Regions from separate parts of the Desulfovibrio inopinatus DSM 10711 genome, predicted to be linked through region 3. Evidence: predicted binding sites of a transcription regulator. Region 3 holds the regulator's gene; each other region holds the start of a gene.
The links. Region 3 encodes sigma-54, which starts transcription at its own class of promoters, with help from an activator protein. Its sites were predicted from a motif close to CTGGCACGGNNNNTGCTT; they were not measured.

Region 1: a site for sigma-54 is predicted at 3,694-3,711, ahead of flgF (flagellar basal-body rod protein FlgF). Genes of this name have one in related genera too.
Region 2: a site for sigma-54 is predicted at 3,291-3,308, ahead of G451_RS33640 (Flp family type IVb pilin). Genes of this name have one in related genera too.

What each region holds. Positions count from the first base shown of each region.
Region 1 covers NZ_KE386878.1:51,323-57,016, forward strand. The annotation lists gene G451_RS0120700 (flagellar basal body P-ring protein FlgI) at 1-278, opposite strand, end outside; gene G451_RS0120705 (flagellar basal body L-ring protein FlgH) at 319-1,047, opposite strand; gene flgA (flagellar basal body P-ring formation chaperone FlgA) at 1,065-2,042, opposite strand; gene flgG (flagellar basal-body rod protein FlgG) at 2,071-2,853, opposite strand; gene flgF (flagellar basal-body rod protein FlgF) at 2,882-3,667, opposite strand; tRNA gene G451_RS0120725 (tRNA-Gly) at 4,034-4,109, shown strand; gene G451_RS33845 (ribosome maturation factor RimP) at 4,216-4,701, shown strand; gene nusA (transcription termination factor NusA) at 4,844-5,694, shown strand, end outside.
Region 2 covers NZ_AUBP01000012.1:156,014-161,707, forward strand. The annotation lists gene G451_RS0111325 (sigma 54-interacting transcriptional regulator) at 1-649, opposite strand, end outside; gene G451_RS0111335 (FecR family protein) at 809-1,693, shown strand; gene G451_RS0111340 (cupin domain-containing protein) at 1,805-2,149, shown strand; gene G451_RS28945 (hypothetical protein) at 2,229-2,639, opposite strand; gene G451_RS0111350 (cupin domain-containing protein) at 2,672-3,052, opposite strand; gene G451_RS33640 (Flp family type IVb pilin) at 3,369-3,530, shown strand; gene G451_RS0111360 (antibiotic biosynthesis monooxygenase family protein) at 3,692-3,991, shown strand; gene G451_RS0111365 (hypothetical protein) at 3,993-4,184, opposite strand; gene G451_RS32680 (phosphatase PAP2 family protein) at 4,195-4,872, opposite strand; gene G451_RS0111375 (DEAD/DEAH box helicase) at 4,988-5,694, shown strand, end outside.
Region 3 covers NZ_AUBP01000026.1:16,463-22,156, forward strand. The annotation lists gene G451_RS0115445 (PTS sugar transporter subunit IIA) at 1-166, opposite strand, end outside; gene rapZ (RNase adapter RapZ) at 206-1,093, opposite strand; gene G451_RS0115455 (PTS sugar transporter subunit IIA) at 1,168-1,620, opposite strand; gene hpf (ribosome hibernation-promoting factor, HPF/YfiA family) at 1,621-2,172, opposite strand; gene rpoN (RNA polymerase factor sigma-54) at 2,210-3,634, opposite strand; gene G451_RS0115470 (KdsC family phosphatase) at 3,783-4,328, opposite strand; gene G451_RS0115475 (CTP synthase) at 4,374-5,694, opposite strand, start outside.

The sequences.
Region 1 (5,694 bases), on a different contig from region 3:
ACGCCGAGTTTTTCCAACATGTTGACCATGGATTGGATGGTGAACTCGGAACCGCGTTTATCTCCGGTGCCGCTTAAGCCGACAACGAGGCCGTATCCAACGAGTTGGTTGTTGCGCAGACCGCTGACCGACGCAATATCTTTAATACGGGCGGCGTTGGCCCCGACGGTGAAGAAGGTGGCAAACATGGCGAGACAGACCAGAAGCATAAGCCCGGCTCGCGCGATGACCGAAGTCAGAGCAGTGTCGTGGTGGGGGATGTATCGGGGTGTCGCCATAAAGCGTCTCCTTGCCGGTTCGTTACTCAATAAAGCGTGGTTAGAAGGGCCAGATATTGTCGATGACGCGACCAAACCAGCCTTGGCGCTGACGGTCGGCAATTACGCCTTGGCCGTAGTATTCGATCTGGGCATTCGCCAAAGCGGTCGAGGGAACGGTATTGTCCCCGTCGATGTCGTAGGGCCGAACCAGGCCGCGTACGACAAGAATTTGGGTTTCGTCGTTGACGCGGGTTTCACGTGCACCTTCGACCTGCATGACGCCGCCGGGTAAAATATTGATGATGCGGCAACCAACCGTCGCGCTGACCGAGGACGAACGAGAGGTCTCTCCTTTGGAGTCAAATTCGTTCTTCGTGTTTGCCTTGATGAGCGGGTTGGCTCCTGTCGGGCCATCGAGCCCCATCGTTGGCAGACCGAGCAACCCGGTGGGGCCGGCAAAGGACGCTTGAGCGAAGTAGCTGTCAACGCCCACTTCATAGGTAGAGTCCTTGTCGCTCTTGGTCTTGGCCTTGTTCTGGCCGGACGAATTTTCGATGATGTTGACCATGACGATATCGCCGATACGTCTGGCCCGATTATCTTCAAAAAGAAATTGGGGTTCGTTCTGGCTGAACAGCGAACCCGGGTTTCTGGCCGGCGGTGGTGCCTTGGTCACTGGTGGGGTGAGTGTTGGCGTCGGTGTCACCTGTTTTGACGTCGGCGTACAGGCGGTCAGGGCCAAAACCGTCATCGCTGTGGCGATAAAGATATGGGGATTGGTTTTCATAGGTATGCTCCCTTGAACTACTGCACTGTCACGACGCCGTTATCGGAAACGACACCGCTGATCTGGCGTTGGCTGTCGAGGTTCATGACAAGAATGGTTGCGCCTAAAGCCGCGTCGGATTGGGCGACACCGCGAGTCGCCAAACGAATATGTTGGCCTTGAAAGATGATGTCGACTTTGTCACCGCGAGCAATGAGCGGTTTGTGCTCAATATTTTGGGCATAAATCACTCCGCCGGCGCCGACGGTCCTATTGACTCGCCACGGGCCACCCTTGCCGTCCCATGGTTTTCCGTCCAATTTTGAAACGTCTTGGCGAGCAAAAGCAATCATGGTTGCCGGATCAATGCCTTCACCAGCACGCAATGGTCGTTTGGCTACAGGGACCTGCTTCCATTGAGCAATATGGAAGCTGACATTGATCTTGTTGATGTCGCGTCCATCAACGGTGCGGCTGGTGACGCGTACGGTAACGCGTCCTGGATTAATATCGCTAACCTGGCTGACGGCCAGGGAATCGCCTGGGTCATCAAGAAAGAAAAAGTCAGGGGTATTCATTTGAGAAAGTTCGATTTCGCCGTCGAGCTTCTGCAGGCTTGGCGTCAAAAATTCGACTATGCTTCGTTGGATTTCGTTTCGACCTATAACGCGACCGCCTCGACGGATGGTTAAACTATTCGGCAGACGAAGGTCTGCAGCGGAGTTATCCAATGCCTGGCAGATCATTTCGCGCAGCTGGGCTCTGCTCAAAATAAGCTGCTGCCCATGAACTGCAGGGGCAGCCCAGAGTCGCAGACCAGCCAGCCGGTTCCATTCGTTTGCGTCGAATTGTCCAGCTGGAGCGGCGATTTCGCCGAGGTGAACCGTGTCGCCCAGAACACAGGCCGCCTGGGCGATTTGAATAGGGAAGGCCTGTGCTGCGCTCGCTCTGGGGGCGGCGAGCGAAACGAGCGCCGTCAAAATGGTCAAAGCGGTGATGAGTGTGCAAGCGCGCATTGGCGACTCCTTTGCGGTTATTCCGTCTTTATCGCTTAATGTTGATTGCTGATTGCAGCATCTGGTCCGAAGTGGTGATGGCTTTGGAGTTGGCCTCGTAAGCACGTTGCCCCGTGATCAGACCGACCATTTCATCCACCATTTGTACGTTGGACATTTCCAGGTAGCCTTGAACGAGAAGGCCGGCATTGTCCGTCCCCGGTACAAGCTCCTGGGCATCACCCGAGGCTTCGCTCGGAATATACAGGTTGCGGCCCATTGCGGTCAGACCTGCAGGGTTGATGAACGTGTAGAGAGGAATATCGGTCGTCGCCAGTTCGCTGCCATCGGAGGCAATGCACGAGAGGGTTCCCGACTCGGTAATGACAATGTTCTTGGTTTCAGTCGGCACGGTGAATTCGGGCTGCAATGGGTAACCATTTGCACTGACGATGCGTCCATCCTGATCGAGCTTGAGTGATCCGGCTCGGGAATAGGCAAGCTGGTCATTCACGTCGAATTGGAAGAAACCGTCACCTTCAATGGCGATATCGAGTTGGTTGCCGGTATTCTGCAAATCACCCTGCGTGAAGAACTTGTGAACCGTCGTCGGTCGTACACCCATACCAACTTGCAACCCGGTAGGAATGCGGCCTCCACCTTCGGTTTCGGTCCCGGCGACATTGAGGGTTTGGTACATAAGGTCTTCGAATTCAGCCCGGCTTTTCTTGAAGCCGATGGTGTTCACGTTGGCCAGGTTGTGCGACATGGTGTCGATTTGCGTCTGCATCGCGACCATGCCGGTAGTGGCCGTCCAAAGTGAGCGCATCATGGCGAGTCCTCCTTGTTTCTGTCAGCCGTTAGCTGCGGTTTCCAACTTTCGAAATGGTCGATTTATCGAGAGTATCCGTGGTTTGAAGCACCTTGGTGTAGGCTTCATGGGCGCGTTGGGTTTCAATCATGTGCGCCATTTCTTCGACCACCTGGATATTGGTCTTTTCCAAGTATCCCTGGTTGACCGTCGTTTCGTTGACATCGACAGCGGCTTCACCAACAGCGGCGCCGTCTTTGGGAGTGAAGAGGTTTTGGCCGACCTTCATCAAGCCTTCTTCATTGTCTACACTCACCACATCAATGGTGCCGATCTGAGCTCCATCAACGAAGATGCGACCGCCACGATCGATATCAATCCGTCTGCCGTCAGGAATTTCGATTTCGCCGCCATCACCAAGCACGGTGTAGCCTTCGGTGTTAACCAGAATGCCTTCATTCGAGCGATAAAACTCACCGTTTCTGGTGTACATTTCGCCCTCATCGCTTTGAACCTTGAAGAATCCGGGACCGTTTAGAGCCAAATCGAGCTTATTCCCCGTGACCTGAAGTGGTCCTTGGGAGAAATCGACGGTCTGGAGTGCCAATCTTGGTTTCGCAACGACATATGAGTCGGGCAGTAGTTTCTTGGTGCGTATGCTTGGTCTGGGGTTGGGTTCCCAGTCATGTGCGTATCGGATGAATGTATCTTCGAATGTGAGGCGATCCTTCTTGTATCCAGACGTATTGGCATTCGCCAAATTATTGGTGATGGTGTTCATGCGCAATTCGTTGGAAAGCGCTCCATACAGGGCTGATAAGCTGCTTTGATCCATGGTGTACATTCCTCCCGCATCAGTCCATGCACTAATCTTGCCAGTGTTGTAATATCAGTGTGTTATGCTATTTTTTTGAGATTCTCGATGTTTCGGGCTCGCTGTAGGGTGCGGATAAACACAAAAAAATAAAAGATTCCAACTGCTATCATGTTGAGACGTTTTCTTGACGCTCGTTTCGGAATCTTCAGGAGGATGGCAAGAATCAGGCCGAAATAATGTTCTTGTGATTAATAAAGAGAAGAGGGTCTTGTGTTGCGCACTCTTCTTTTGTATTATTCGGACTTTGGTGTTGTAGCCGTCCTGAAGGTGTTTTGTGCTTGGCACTTGACATTCGTGTGCCTTTTGTTATCCTTCCGAGTTCGAGCGGGTGTAGCTCAGCTGGTAGAGTACAAGCTTCCCAAGCTTGGTGTCGCGAGTTCGATCCTCGTCGCCCGCTCCAGACCAGACCTCTTTGGTGTTCTTGCGTCTTTTATGATGCAAAGGGGCATGTTTTGGGGGTGGGCCCGGCTGTACGGTCCACTTTTTTTTTTGATGGAGTTCTTTACGTGGCAAAAATCGATATCCCCAGTCGCATAGCCGAATTGGCTACATCTTTTCTCGCGGCGCACGATCTTGTCCTGTGGGGCGTAGATGCGGCGCTTGGCGGGGGGCGCGGTGGTGTGCTGCGTATATTTATTGATACACCGGCTGGAGCTTCAGGCGCGGCTGAAAGTGTCACCATTGACCAGTGTGCGGAATTGAGTCGACAGCTCAGTGTTACCTTGGATGTCGAGGATTTCATCCGCGGTTCCTATCGCCTTGAAGTATCATCACCTGGATTGGATCGTCGTTTTTTTTCTCTTGAGCAGGTGGTGCCGTTTTTGGGGCGAGATATGGAACTGATGCTTTTTGAGCCGCGTGACGGCAGAAAAAAATTTCGAGGGCATGCCATAACCGCTGATGATGGCATATTGGTGCTTGAAGTGGATGGCGCTCGTTTGCATTTCCCGTGGGCCGAAGTGAAGTCGGTCCGGCTTGTGCCGAATTTCTAGACGGAACCGGCCTTTGGGCCGGCCGTTTTTTATGATGACAAAGCGCTTTCGCATACCGACGTTGAATATCTGACGTGAGTATAGCGGCAGAATTCGCCGCATAGCCCATACGGGCCAGCGAGAGGACAACGGAGACAACCAGATGGGACTGGAACTGAAAAAAGCCATTGATCAGATAAGCAAAGATCGCGGTATTGATCGAGACCTGTTGATCGATACTATCGAAGAAGCCGTGCGTTCTTCTGTCATCCGCAAATATGGCGAAAACCTGGATGTGGAAGTCAGCTTCAACGAAGAACAAGGCGAAATTGAAGTCTACCAGTTCAAGGTGGTTGTTGAAGAAGTCCAGGATGCAACCGCCGAGATTAATCTGGAAGACGCCAAGCAGCATGATCCCAACGTCGCGCTGGACGACGAGCTTGGCTTTAAGCTTCAAGTCGAAGACTTGGGGCGTATTGCCGCGCAGTCAGCCAAACAAGTTATTATTCAACGCATGCGCGATGCTGAACAGGAAATTATTTACGAAGAGTACAAAGATCGCAAAGGCGAAATCGTCAGCGGAATTATTCAGCGTCGAGATCGTTCAGGATGGATCATCAATCTTGGGCGAACCGAAGCTTTGCTCCCCAAAGAAGAGCAAATTCCGCGCGAGCGGTACAAACGCGGCGATCGTGTCCAGGCGTTCATCATCGAAGTGCTTCCTTCGGGACGTGGACCGCAGATTATTGTTTCGCGGACGCACCCCGACTATATGATTTCTCTTTTCCGACGAGAAGTTCCCGAAGTTTCCGATGGAACGGTCTCTATTTTGGCAGTCTCCCGCGATCCGGGATCTCGAGCCAAAGTTGCCGTCGTGTCCAAGGACCGCGACGTTGATCCTGTAGGCGCCTGTGTCGGTATTCGTGGTTCCCGCATTCAGAACATTGTTCAGGAATTGCGTGGGGAACGCATCGATATTGTCGTGTGGAGCCCCGATGTTGCCACATTTGCAGC
Region 2 (5,694 bases), on a different contig from region 3:
GGGTGCCCGTAACAAGCAATTGTTTTCCCGTGCGTTGAATGTCCTGAATGATGGATTCCTGACGCTTACGCTCCAAGACTTTCAACGTCACCGATTCATTGACGAAACTTTTATTACGCAACAGGGTATACATGGGTTTCCCGACAACATCTTGGGCTTTAATCGCATTGAGCTGTTCTGATGCCCGGTTGATCTCAAGTACCCGTCCTTCACCATCGGTTACCCAAATACCATCGCTTGAGGAATCGAACACGGCTTTGAGCTGTAATGCCATATTCTGATATCCATCAAGTTGAGTCGCCAACTCTTCGAAGCGTTCCGGTCGTTGAAGACTCACCACAGTACCGGCCAATGTTTCATTGGAAAAAAGCGGTGTAATCTCAAAAAACAAGTCGCGTCCTCGGTCCACGATGCGACCATACCCTTGTTGAAACGCGGTGGTTTTCACGGCTTCACGGGCCAATGGTGCTGCCAGGGGCAAAATGACTTCAGCAGGCCCCCCTATACATCCATCAATATCGCGCCCACGCTTTGTCAAAAAAAGTCGTGCAGGGCGGTTCAAGCACATCACGTTACCATCTAAATCAATGGCCACGACGGCATAACTGACGGAATCCAGGATATCGATAAGGTATTGCGATTCGAGCATGGCCCAGTGCTACCCCAAAACCGTTCATCCAACAATCTGAGAAGTTCAGCGATGAAGTGAACGGCATTTTCTTATGGCATACTATTTGAGAGAAATGATATAAACGGATATCTTCCCTTCATATCAACGATATATCGTTATTTTCCAAAGGAGATCATTATGAAATCACCAAGGTTGCTCTTGCTTTCGGCAATCGTCATGTTGTTTTCATATGTTCCACAAGCGATAGCACAGTCGTCAGAGCCTGTAGGTTATGCGTTGGACGTGGAACACTATGTTGCAGCACGAGAATCAAAACAATGGAAACGCACTCTTCAAACGCAGAGCCCTGTCTTTCTACAGGATATTGTGGAGTCTGGCGACAAAGCCAAAGCCGTCTTCACATTCTGGGATGGAGCAAGTCTCGCTCTGGCAGAGAACAGCGAAATTGTCTTGGCCGATTTTGTCTATGATCCCAACGCCCCGACCTCAGATAAACTTGTTATGGAAATTGGCAAAGGCGTCTTTCGTGCTGTCACCGGAGCGGTCGTTTCCAAGCAAGAAAACCGATTCCAGATAAAAACCCTCCGTGGTGTTGTCGGGGTCCGTGGAACGGATTTGTTGCTTATCCTCGATGCAATGCGGCTTGTGGTGGCGGTATTGTCCGGCGGACCAGCTTTATTCACCTCCGCAACGACAGGAGCTGTCTCCACGATTAACCATGGCATGGCACTGATCGTCTCCTCAGCTAATCCAAATGGAGCACTCGTCCCCATCACCACGGATATGCGAGATCAAGCTGAAAACCTTGGCCATAATCCTGAAGAAATACGAGAAACCGCTGCCAAAATCCTCGGTCGATCCAAAGGCTCGCTCCGCGGCAGCAACCAGGAAATCTTGTTGAGGACACGCCAATACATTCACGATCTTATGACCGAAGATCGATTGAACCGTATTCAAATTGAATCTGTCATGGAAGAACGCGGCAAAAAGGATGGAACGGATTCAACAGACGGAGACCATAACCAAAACGATGGAGGGAGTTGCTCTGGCAATCGAGGGTAAGTCCGAAACGATTGAGAGAAACGTGCCGGAACTTCTTGCTTTTCAGACGATTTTCGTATTTGTTTGGCCAGGGTGCACGGGACGCAACGAGCAACTTGAGGAGAACCGGCTATGACGATTCTGCAAAAATTGGACGAGATCGCGAAGAAACCCCATCCTGTTGCCGAGGGTGTCGATCTCCAACTCATGCTGACGAAGGCCGCACATGGACTGGACGTCTCCTGTGTGCTGGTCAGCGTTCCTGTCGGAAAGGAAGTGCCTGAGCACACCCATGCCGAACAGGTGGACATCGCCTTCCCGCTCCAGGGCAAAGGGACCATGTTTGTTGAAGGCCAAGGTGAATTTCCGGTTGAACCGGGAAGCATTGTATGTGTCCCGAAAGGAGCCAAGCATCGTATCTTCAATGTCACAGAAGATCTGCTGCTCTACGAGGTTTTTACGCCGGCATTGTTCTAAGCATTGTCGAAACGGTTATGAAGAAAAACGCGCCGCTTTGCTTTGACGAATGCGGCGCGTTTTGTATTTGGAATGGGGGCTACTGGTTTATGGCAATGATTTTAAGCAGCCCGTGTTCATCGGGGCTAAGCCAAATTTCACCGTCTCCAATCATGATACCTTGATAATTTGCGAACAATGTATCCGGATCCTGCGAAAGCACGGCCTGCTTGACCTTGGCATTGACCATCACGCTATACTTCTGCACGGCTTGTTTCTCGTTCTTGACGGTCGCCACGACACCGTTGTCGCTACGAACTGTCAACGGATATGAAAGAATCTGAGCAAACGCAGCCGCATCATTCTTTTCTACTATTCCCTTCAGTTTCAGGACAAAATCCTTGACCACAGCATCGTCGTCCACACCAGCGACGCTATATTGGCCAGCGAACGCCGTCTGTACACAAAAACACAGAACAATCACGCCAAGAAGACTCCATACAGAACGCATTACCGTACCCCTTTTCTTCTTTTAATGTTCCGCTACACCGTTCCTGGACCAGCACCATCGACCCAAACCGGTGCGACCGTCCGATCTCCGCCAGCATCACCAGTATTCACCGTTGCCACCGGCTCCACAAGAAGGACATGTGTTTCCTCAGCACATACCGGCTTGTGCTCCACTCCACGAGGAATCACAATCATCTCTCCGGGACGAAGCGTTTCTTGCCGATCTCGAAAGTGCATGACCAGTTGGCCATGTATGACATAAAACAACTCATCTTCTTGTTTATGGCTGTGCCAAACAAACTCTCCCTGCAATTTTGCCAATTTGATATGTACATCGTTCACTTGCCCGACGATGCGCGGACTCCAAAATTCTTCAAACGATTTCAGTGCCGACTCAAGATTTATGACAGACATGAACAACTCCTTTTTCTTTATTTCATATCTTTCATCAAGCGATAGTAAAAAAACAATCCACGTTGTGTTGACACTCCATTATTCCCCGAGAGTAGATCCATTACAATGTGATCGAACGGAGGTAATACATCATGTACTGTGATCGTTTTCTCAAGGCAACAAATCTATTTTTCACATAACACACTAAAATTAAATAGAAAAACATACATTTCACATTTCAACAGAAATCTGCGCTTTTTTGGCACAACTCGTGCTTTATACCAATCAAAACGTAACGAGAACGATACAACTTTATTTTTAATACAAGGAGTTTACCATGAACGCACTGATGAATTTTTTGCGAGACGACGAAGGCGCTTCCGCTGTTGAATACGGCCTGCTCGCCGCTTTGATCGCTGCTGTTATCGTTGGTTCGGTTGCCGCACTTGGACCGAAACTGAAGAAAGCTTTTGACGATGTGACCGCCGCCCTTCCGTAAACCTCTTTGCCTGCTCGACAACGTTCAAAACGCGAGACAGCCGCCTCCCAATAGAGGCGGCTGTCTCGCGTTTTGGGCGTTGTCGAATAGCAAACTTTCGGATTAGTATGCACGTTCAACCTCACAAAGAGAGATCACAACCGCATTCCAAAGGATATGTCATGCATACCATTGTCCGCATAAATATCGAGAATATCGAAGAATTGATCTACATTGTTGAAGAAAAAATCACACCGTCTTTATTACAACAACGCGGCTGTCGACAGATTCAAATCTTCAAAAGTCTTGAGAACCCCAACGAACTCAATATTATTTCCGAATGGGATACAGAAGAAGATGCTCGCAACTACTTCAGGCTCGATAAAATACATACGCTTTGGGAGAGCCTGCCAAACGCGCATCTCGTCGGAGGTATTCGTTACCTCAAGCTCGTCTACAATTCTAAAAAAAATGACGCATAAATTATTGCAGCGTGGATGACACACACGTGGTCATACGTGCTTCCATGTCTGCATCCAGGTCAAAACCGACCGGTCCGCTTGTCGATTTTCCCAAGAACAACGTCGTCATTTCATCAATGTCATCTCTCTCGTCAATGTCAACGGACTCTTGTTCCAACTCGACCATCTCGTCATCTTTCTTCCGTTGGCTCATGATATCCTCCTCAGACCTGGCGATCTGTCGAGCGTCCGTTTTCCATGCTATATGCCCCCACAACGAGACATATCCCCCCTAAAACATATCCGGCAACAACATCGGTCGGATAGTGTACGCCAAGATAGAGGCGACTTACTCCAAGAGCGACAATCAGTACGGCAAAGACAACCAAGCCCCATTGTACAACGATGCCGCCTCCAGAAACACCTGTCTTGCGTCGAGTCAACAAAAGATACACGAAAAATCCGTACAACGCCATGGCTATACTGGCGTGCCCGCTGGGGAAAGAATAGAATGATTCGCTATATACGGCGCCACTCGGACGCGGTCGTTTCACGAGCCATTTCACGACATTGGTCAATACATAATCGAGACCGGCACTCACCAACAGGCCCCGCATTGCAATAGCATCACCCAACCGATACAAGCCCCATGCGCCACATGCCATCACAGGAACGGTCACGAACCATTTGCCGAAAAGCGTTATCAAAAAAAATGTATCCCCCATGCCGATCGTGCGTTTTCCTTTCATCCATTGAGAAAATGCCACATCCCATGGAATATTCCCTTTTGTATCGACAACAATTCCGGTTATCCCTAAAAAAATCAGACTTAAAACGAGACCCAAAGCTGCCAAGCGTACCATACGCCGTTTGCTCGATTGCCTCTGTGTTCTCTTCTCCACGATTGCACTATCCCATTGCTTCATACTGCCCAATACCATAGCCTCAGAAGCATATCCATGGTAATATCAATTATTCTTGCAACGTTCCTCTGGCTATTCTTCAAGGTCTATCAACATGAGTCTACGTGATATTTTCCATCCCCTCATTGCCGATTGGTTTTCCAAGACATACGGCTCCCCCACCCCGATTCAAGCTGAGGCATGGCCGGCTATTGCCCGTGGCGATCACGTACTGGCCTGCGCTCCAACCGGGTCAGGTAAAACCCTTATGGCATTTCTCTATGGGCTGAACCAACTCGCGACCGGAGCGTTCTCTCCCGGCGAGGTACGCATCCTGTACATATCCCCGCTCAAAGCACTGAATACGGATGTCGCCCAAAACTTACGTGAGCCCGCCCGTGCCATTGCTGAAGCGTTTGCCCAAGCGGAACAGCCCGTTCATTCTGTACGCATTATGACGAGAAGCGGCGATACGCCGTCGTCCGAACGGCGTCGCATGCTCTCCAGACCGCCTGAAATTCTTGTCACCACGCCGGAGAGTCTTGGTATCTTGTTGACCACACAACCGGGTTCCAACCTGTTTTCCGCGTTATCCATGGTCATTCTCGATGAAATCCACGCCGTCATGTCAAACAAACGTGGCGCCTATCTCATGGCCAATGTAGATCGACTTGTTGCCCTGAGCGGCAACTTTCAACGTATTGCCATGTCAGCCACCATTCAACCGCGTGAGACCGCTGCAGCCTTTGTCGGAGGATTTGTTCGTCAAGCGAATGGCCGTGTTGTTCCACGTCCCATGACCGTCCTGTCCCCGGACCCCAC
Region 3 (5,694 bases):
CCACCAGGATTTTATCGACTTCGTGTGTCATATCCACACTCACACTACGACAAGCATCCTGCGCACCGATAATGAACTCGGCAGCTTTGAGGAGTCGCGCTCCATAATCCGTATGCGTAACAATAACTACGCCAACCTGACCTGTGTCTTTTGCGGCTTCGTCCATGGCGAACCGCCTCCCTCGGGCGCCTGCTCGTTTTACCAGCTAACCCTGTTCAATATTTCGATGTTCCAGGCTTACACTGTATCCGGCTGTCTGCAGTCTGTCAAAAATTGCCTCGGCCACAGAAACCGACCGGTGGCGTCCTCCTGTACAGCCCAAAGCCAATGTCAGACGGTATCGCCCTTCCTGAGCATACATCGGTAAAAGCATCAGAAGAAAATCAGAAAGGCGCTCCAAGAAAGACATCCCAGGATCTTTTCCCAAAACAAATTCAGAAATCACTGCATCTTTTCCTGAAAATGGTCGCAATGCCTCGTCGAAATATGGATTGGGTAAAAAGCGCAAATCAAAAACAAGATCGGACTCGGAGGGAAGACCATATTTGAACCCAAAGGACATAATATGTACCTTGAGCGAAGCCTCTTTACCTTCCATGGCTGTCCACTTTTCTTGAAGACGGCGACGCAAGTCGTGAACAGAAAAATGTGTTGTGTCGAGGACAAGATCGGATGCGTCTTTGATTGACATCATTGTAAGCCGTTCTTGTTCAACAGCTTGTTCCAACCCGAGATTCCTCGACTCAAGTGGGTGAGGACGACGCGAGGAGGCATATCGACGCAATAATTCGTGGGTGGAAGCTTCCAGGAAGATAATTTGGGTTGCGTGATGGTGGCGGGCATGACGCAGAAGCGTCTTTTGAGCATCTTCACCAATATCGAGCTGGCGCATATCGAGACCAAGTGCCAGCCCTTCGTAGCGCTGCATTTTCTCAGTATCGAACAACTGCAGGAGCTCGGATAAAAATGCTGTCGGCAATCCGTCCACACAGTAGAACCCAAGATCTTCGAACACTCGAAGAGCTGTAGATTTTCCTGCCCCGGACAGGCCGGTCAGTATCACAACGGGGAGATCTTGCGCACTCACCCTCACCTCCTTTTTCCCAGGTAGATTGGAGCTGCATTCTCTTTGATCAATCAGTGCAGACAAACATGGAGATCAAAGAATCAAACGCCGCCCGTCAAGACATCCCACAAGGCGTCTTTGTCCTTCGCATTCACAAATGAGGATCGAAAAGATTCACTGGACAAGAGACGAGAAATATGGGCCAAAATTCTCAAGTGCAATCCAGCCACCGGCTCCGGTGCGAGAACCAGAAAAAAGATGAAACACGGTTTCTGATCCAAAGCATCGAAATCAAGACCTGCTAAACTCCGCCCGACGACAATGACCACCTGATCGATAGAATCAAGTTTGCCGTGAGGAATGGCGACACCGTCACCAATCCCTGTGGTGCCAAGGCTTTCGCGTTCAAGCAAAACACGGCGTGCCCGTTCCAAATCGAGATCGGGCCATCGAGTCTTGAGCGGCCCAACCAATTCCGCCAGCACTTCGCTCTTCGTCTGCGCCTTGATATCTTGAAGAAGCAGATCTTTGTCCAAAAAGTCTACCAGTTGCATCTACGCTTCCACTCCAGGGTCGATCAGGCCGAAATCTCCGCTTTTACGGCGATAAACGACATTGATACGCTCAGTTTCTGAATTGAAGAATACGAGAAATTCATACTTGAGCGTATCGAGTTGCATTGCAGCTTCATCCACGCTCATAGGCTTCGGACTATAATTATCGATCGCAACGATTTGGCGTTCGCTTTTCCCAACTTGATCGTCATCATAGCTAAAAAAATGAGTCCGGACCGACGCCAATCGCTCACCCCGACGTCTCTCCTTCAATTTCTCATTAATTTTACGAAGCTGGGCTTCCAACTTATCATGTACCAAATCCAAGGTAGCATACATGTCCTCGGACTCATGGTAGGCTGAAATATGTGTACGATCCGTCGTAAAGACAACATCGGCCATCTGACGGGTCTTTTCGACACCAAGATTAACCTGCAGGTCGGCATTGTCCGTATTAACCACATACTTATCAAGCTTTTCAAACCGCTTCGCAGCGTAATCGCGCAATTGTTCAGACGGCTCGAAATTCTTGAAGGTAAAACTGATGTTCATACATCCTCCACAAATGTCCTGCGAATTCAACTCAAGGTCAAAAAATTTGGCGACGTTTAGATGACGATGGAATATTCATGGCTGTACGATATTTTGCCACCGTCCGGCGCGCAATATTGATATTGAGCGTTTCCTTCAAAATGTCCGCAATGGCATCGTCGCTCATGGGCTTCTTGGGGTCTTCATTGGCAATAAGCTGTTTGATGGATGCTTTGACAGACTCCGAGCCAACCGAACCACCATCATCAAGGCCTAGCGCACTATTGAAGAAAAATTTCAACTCGAAAATGCCGTGTGGCGTCGCGACGTACTTGCTTGTCGTGATTCGGCTAACCGTCGATTCATGCATGCTGATGTCATCGGCAACGTCTTTCAGAATCAGAGGCCGAATTTTTCCGACGCCCTCTTCGAAAAACTCCCGTTGAAATTTCACGATGCTTTCCAACACCTTATATAACGTACGCTGTCGCTGGTAGAGACTTTTCATGAGCCACATGGCAGAACGCATTTTGTCCTGGAGGTAATCTTTATCTCCTCCGGATCGCGCATTTTCGTCATACATGGAGCTGAGTTGAAGTTTCGGCAAGCCCTCTTCGTTCAACAAAATAACAAATTCATCATCGTATTTATAGACGAAAGCGTCAGGGCTCACATAGATAGGATCGCCCGACCCAAAACTTGCGCCTGGATACGGGTCGAGTGATTGAATGATATCGAGATATTCTTTGACATCATCCATCGTTATCTTGAACTTCTTTGTGAGCGGCTTATACCGTCGCTTTTCCAGGTCTTCGAGGTGTTCGCTGACGAGTTCCAGCAGAACAGGGTCGTCATACTCCAACACTTCGAGCTGAACGAGCAGGCATTCTTTCGGACTCCGTGCAGCAACACCGATAGGATCCATACGCTGAATTCGGTGCAAAACCCGCTCTACCTCGTCTTCCGCTGCATGGGCCATATCGGCAATATCCTTGATGGTCGCCTGCAGATAGCCGGCCGAATCAAGGTTGCCCATAACGACGTCTGCGATAGCAAGCTCATGGTCGGTTAGGTTGGATAACCGTAACTGCCAGCTTAAATGCCCCTCCAGTGACGTCTTGGCCGACAATCGGGCTTCAAACGACATGCCTTCTTCGGGAGTCTCGAATTCCCGCATCGTCGCCTGTTTGCCTGTGCTGGAGAAATCGCCGAGATAATCGTCCCACTCCGCGTTCTTCAGAAGCTCTTTTTCCATCGCGCCATCTGTGGTATTGGCGTCAATGGTACGCTCGTCGCGTGCGGCTCTTTCAATCTTTTCCTCTTCGGCCGCTTCTTCCAGGAGAGGATTCTCCAACATCTCAGTCTGCACAGTCTCAAGGAGTTCCACACGTGAAAGCTGCAATAATTTGATCGCCTGCTGTAATTGCGGCGTCATAACAAGTTGCTGGGACAGCTTGAGTTGTTGTCTGAGTTCGAGTGCCATAATCCGTCTTGGTTTTCATATTCTCGCGCAGGACAGCATGCGACAACACGCGCACACCATCCTCTACGCTGGGAGAGTCTTCATAGCAAAAAAGATGCCTTGAAGCTAGTACTCCCCTTCATCAATCCTGTCGAGCCTTGAGTGATGATTATGCCGACCAGTGTCGCCACATCGGTTCCCATCGATTCTGTGCATCAAGAATGAAACGAATAGCATCTCGTACGGCGCCATCTCCTCCTCGTCGTGTCGTGATCCACGCAGCCATCTCAAGGATTTCAGGTTGTGCATTCGGAACGCTCATCGGCAGGCCGACGCGCTTGAGGATGCTCGCATCAATCCAGTCATCACCGAGAAATGCCACCTGGGAAAAGTCCAATCCTCGCTGTTCCAAAATGCCTTCAAGAATTGGTAATTTGTGAAGGTGCCCGCCGTGATATTCCGTGATGCCAAGTTCTTCCATGCGTTTGACGACCGGAGTACTCCGCAATCCACTGATAACAGCCATATCCAAGCCGGCGGCCTGAGCAATTTTAATGCCCAGACCGTCCTGCACGTTAAAGCGGCGGCCAACGGTTCCACCCTGCGAATCATAGTATACGCCACCGTCGGTCAAGACACCATCGACATCCATGACAAACAGTTTCACGCGCTTGGCTGCCAACTTTGGGTCAATCACTTTGGGTCCATCGCTCATGCCGTTGCTCCCAAGCGCACCCCAAGCTCACCACATGCATTGGCCTTACCCATGATACACCTTGGCGGCTTTGACGAAATCGCGAAACAACGGGTGTGGATTCATGGGGCGGCTTTTAAACTCCGGATGGAACTGACTGCCGACAAACCAGGGATGGTCAGCCAATTCGATGACTTCAACAAGCTCTTCGTCCGGGGACACCCCACTGAACACGATGCCTGCTTTTTCGAGTTCGTCGTAGTAGGCTTTATTAAATTCGAAACGATGCCGATGGCGTTCCGAAATTTCTTCAACGCCGTACGCTTCGTACGCCTTTGTTCCAGTTCGAACCTTGCATGGATAGGCGCCGAGCCGCATGGTTCCGCCTTTGGCCGAATCTTCGTCGCGGCGTTCCACTTTCTTTGTTCTGAAATCGTACCATTCCTTCATCAGATAAATGACCGGATCAGCACATGTCGGATTAAATTCCTCGGAATCGGCACCATCAAGCCCAAGAACATTTCTCGCATATTCAATCACAGCGCATTGCATGCCCAGGCATATGCCGAGAAAGGGGATTTTATGTTCGCGAGCATAGCGAATGGATTCAATTTTTCCACGAATACCGCGTGTCCCAAAGCCACCGGGAACCAAAATGCCATCAACACCGGTCAACTCGGCAGCCACGTTTTTCGGGTCGATTTCTTCGGAATTGACGTACTTGAGTTCCACGGCAACATCATTGGCCACACCGCCATGAACCAAAGATTCATGCAAACTTTTGTAGGCTTCTTTGAGGTCAACGTACTTCCCGACAATCCCGATGGTCACCGAGCCTTTGGGACTGGCGAGCTTGCGGGTCAACTCCATCCACGCTTTCAAATTGGCGTTCTTGGCCGGCAGGCGGAGCAAAATGGCAATCTTCTGATCGACTCCTTCAGAATAGAGATTCAATGGAACCTCATAGATATTGCCAACATCGACTGCACAGAACACAGCGTCCTGATCAACGTTACAGAACAAGGCAATCTTGGCTTTAATATCGGACGAAAGGTCGACTTCACTCCGACATATAATGATGTCGGGTTGAATACCGATGCTGCGCAGTTCTTTAACACTGTGTTGTGTCGGTTTGGTTTTTACTTCACCGGCTACTTTCAGATACGGCACAAGTGTCAGGTGGATATAGAGAACGTTTTCTTTTCCGAGTTCAGACCGCATCTGTCGAATGGCTTCCAGGAACGGCTGCCCTTCGATATCCCCAACGGTGCCGCCGATTTCGATAATAGCGACATCTTCGTCATTGGCGACCCCCAAGATGGAACGTTTAATTTCATCGGTAATGTGGGGAATCACCTGGACAGTTCCACCCAAGTAATCACCGCGG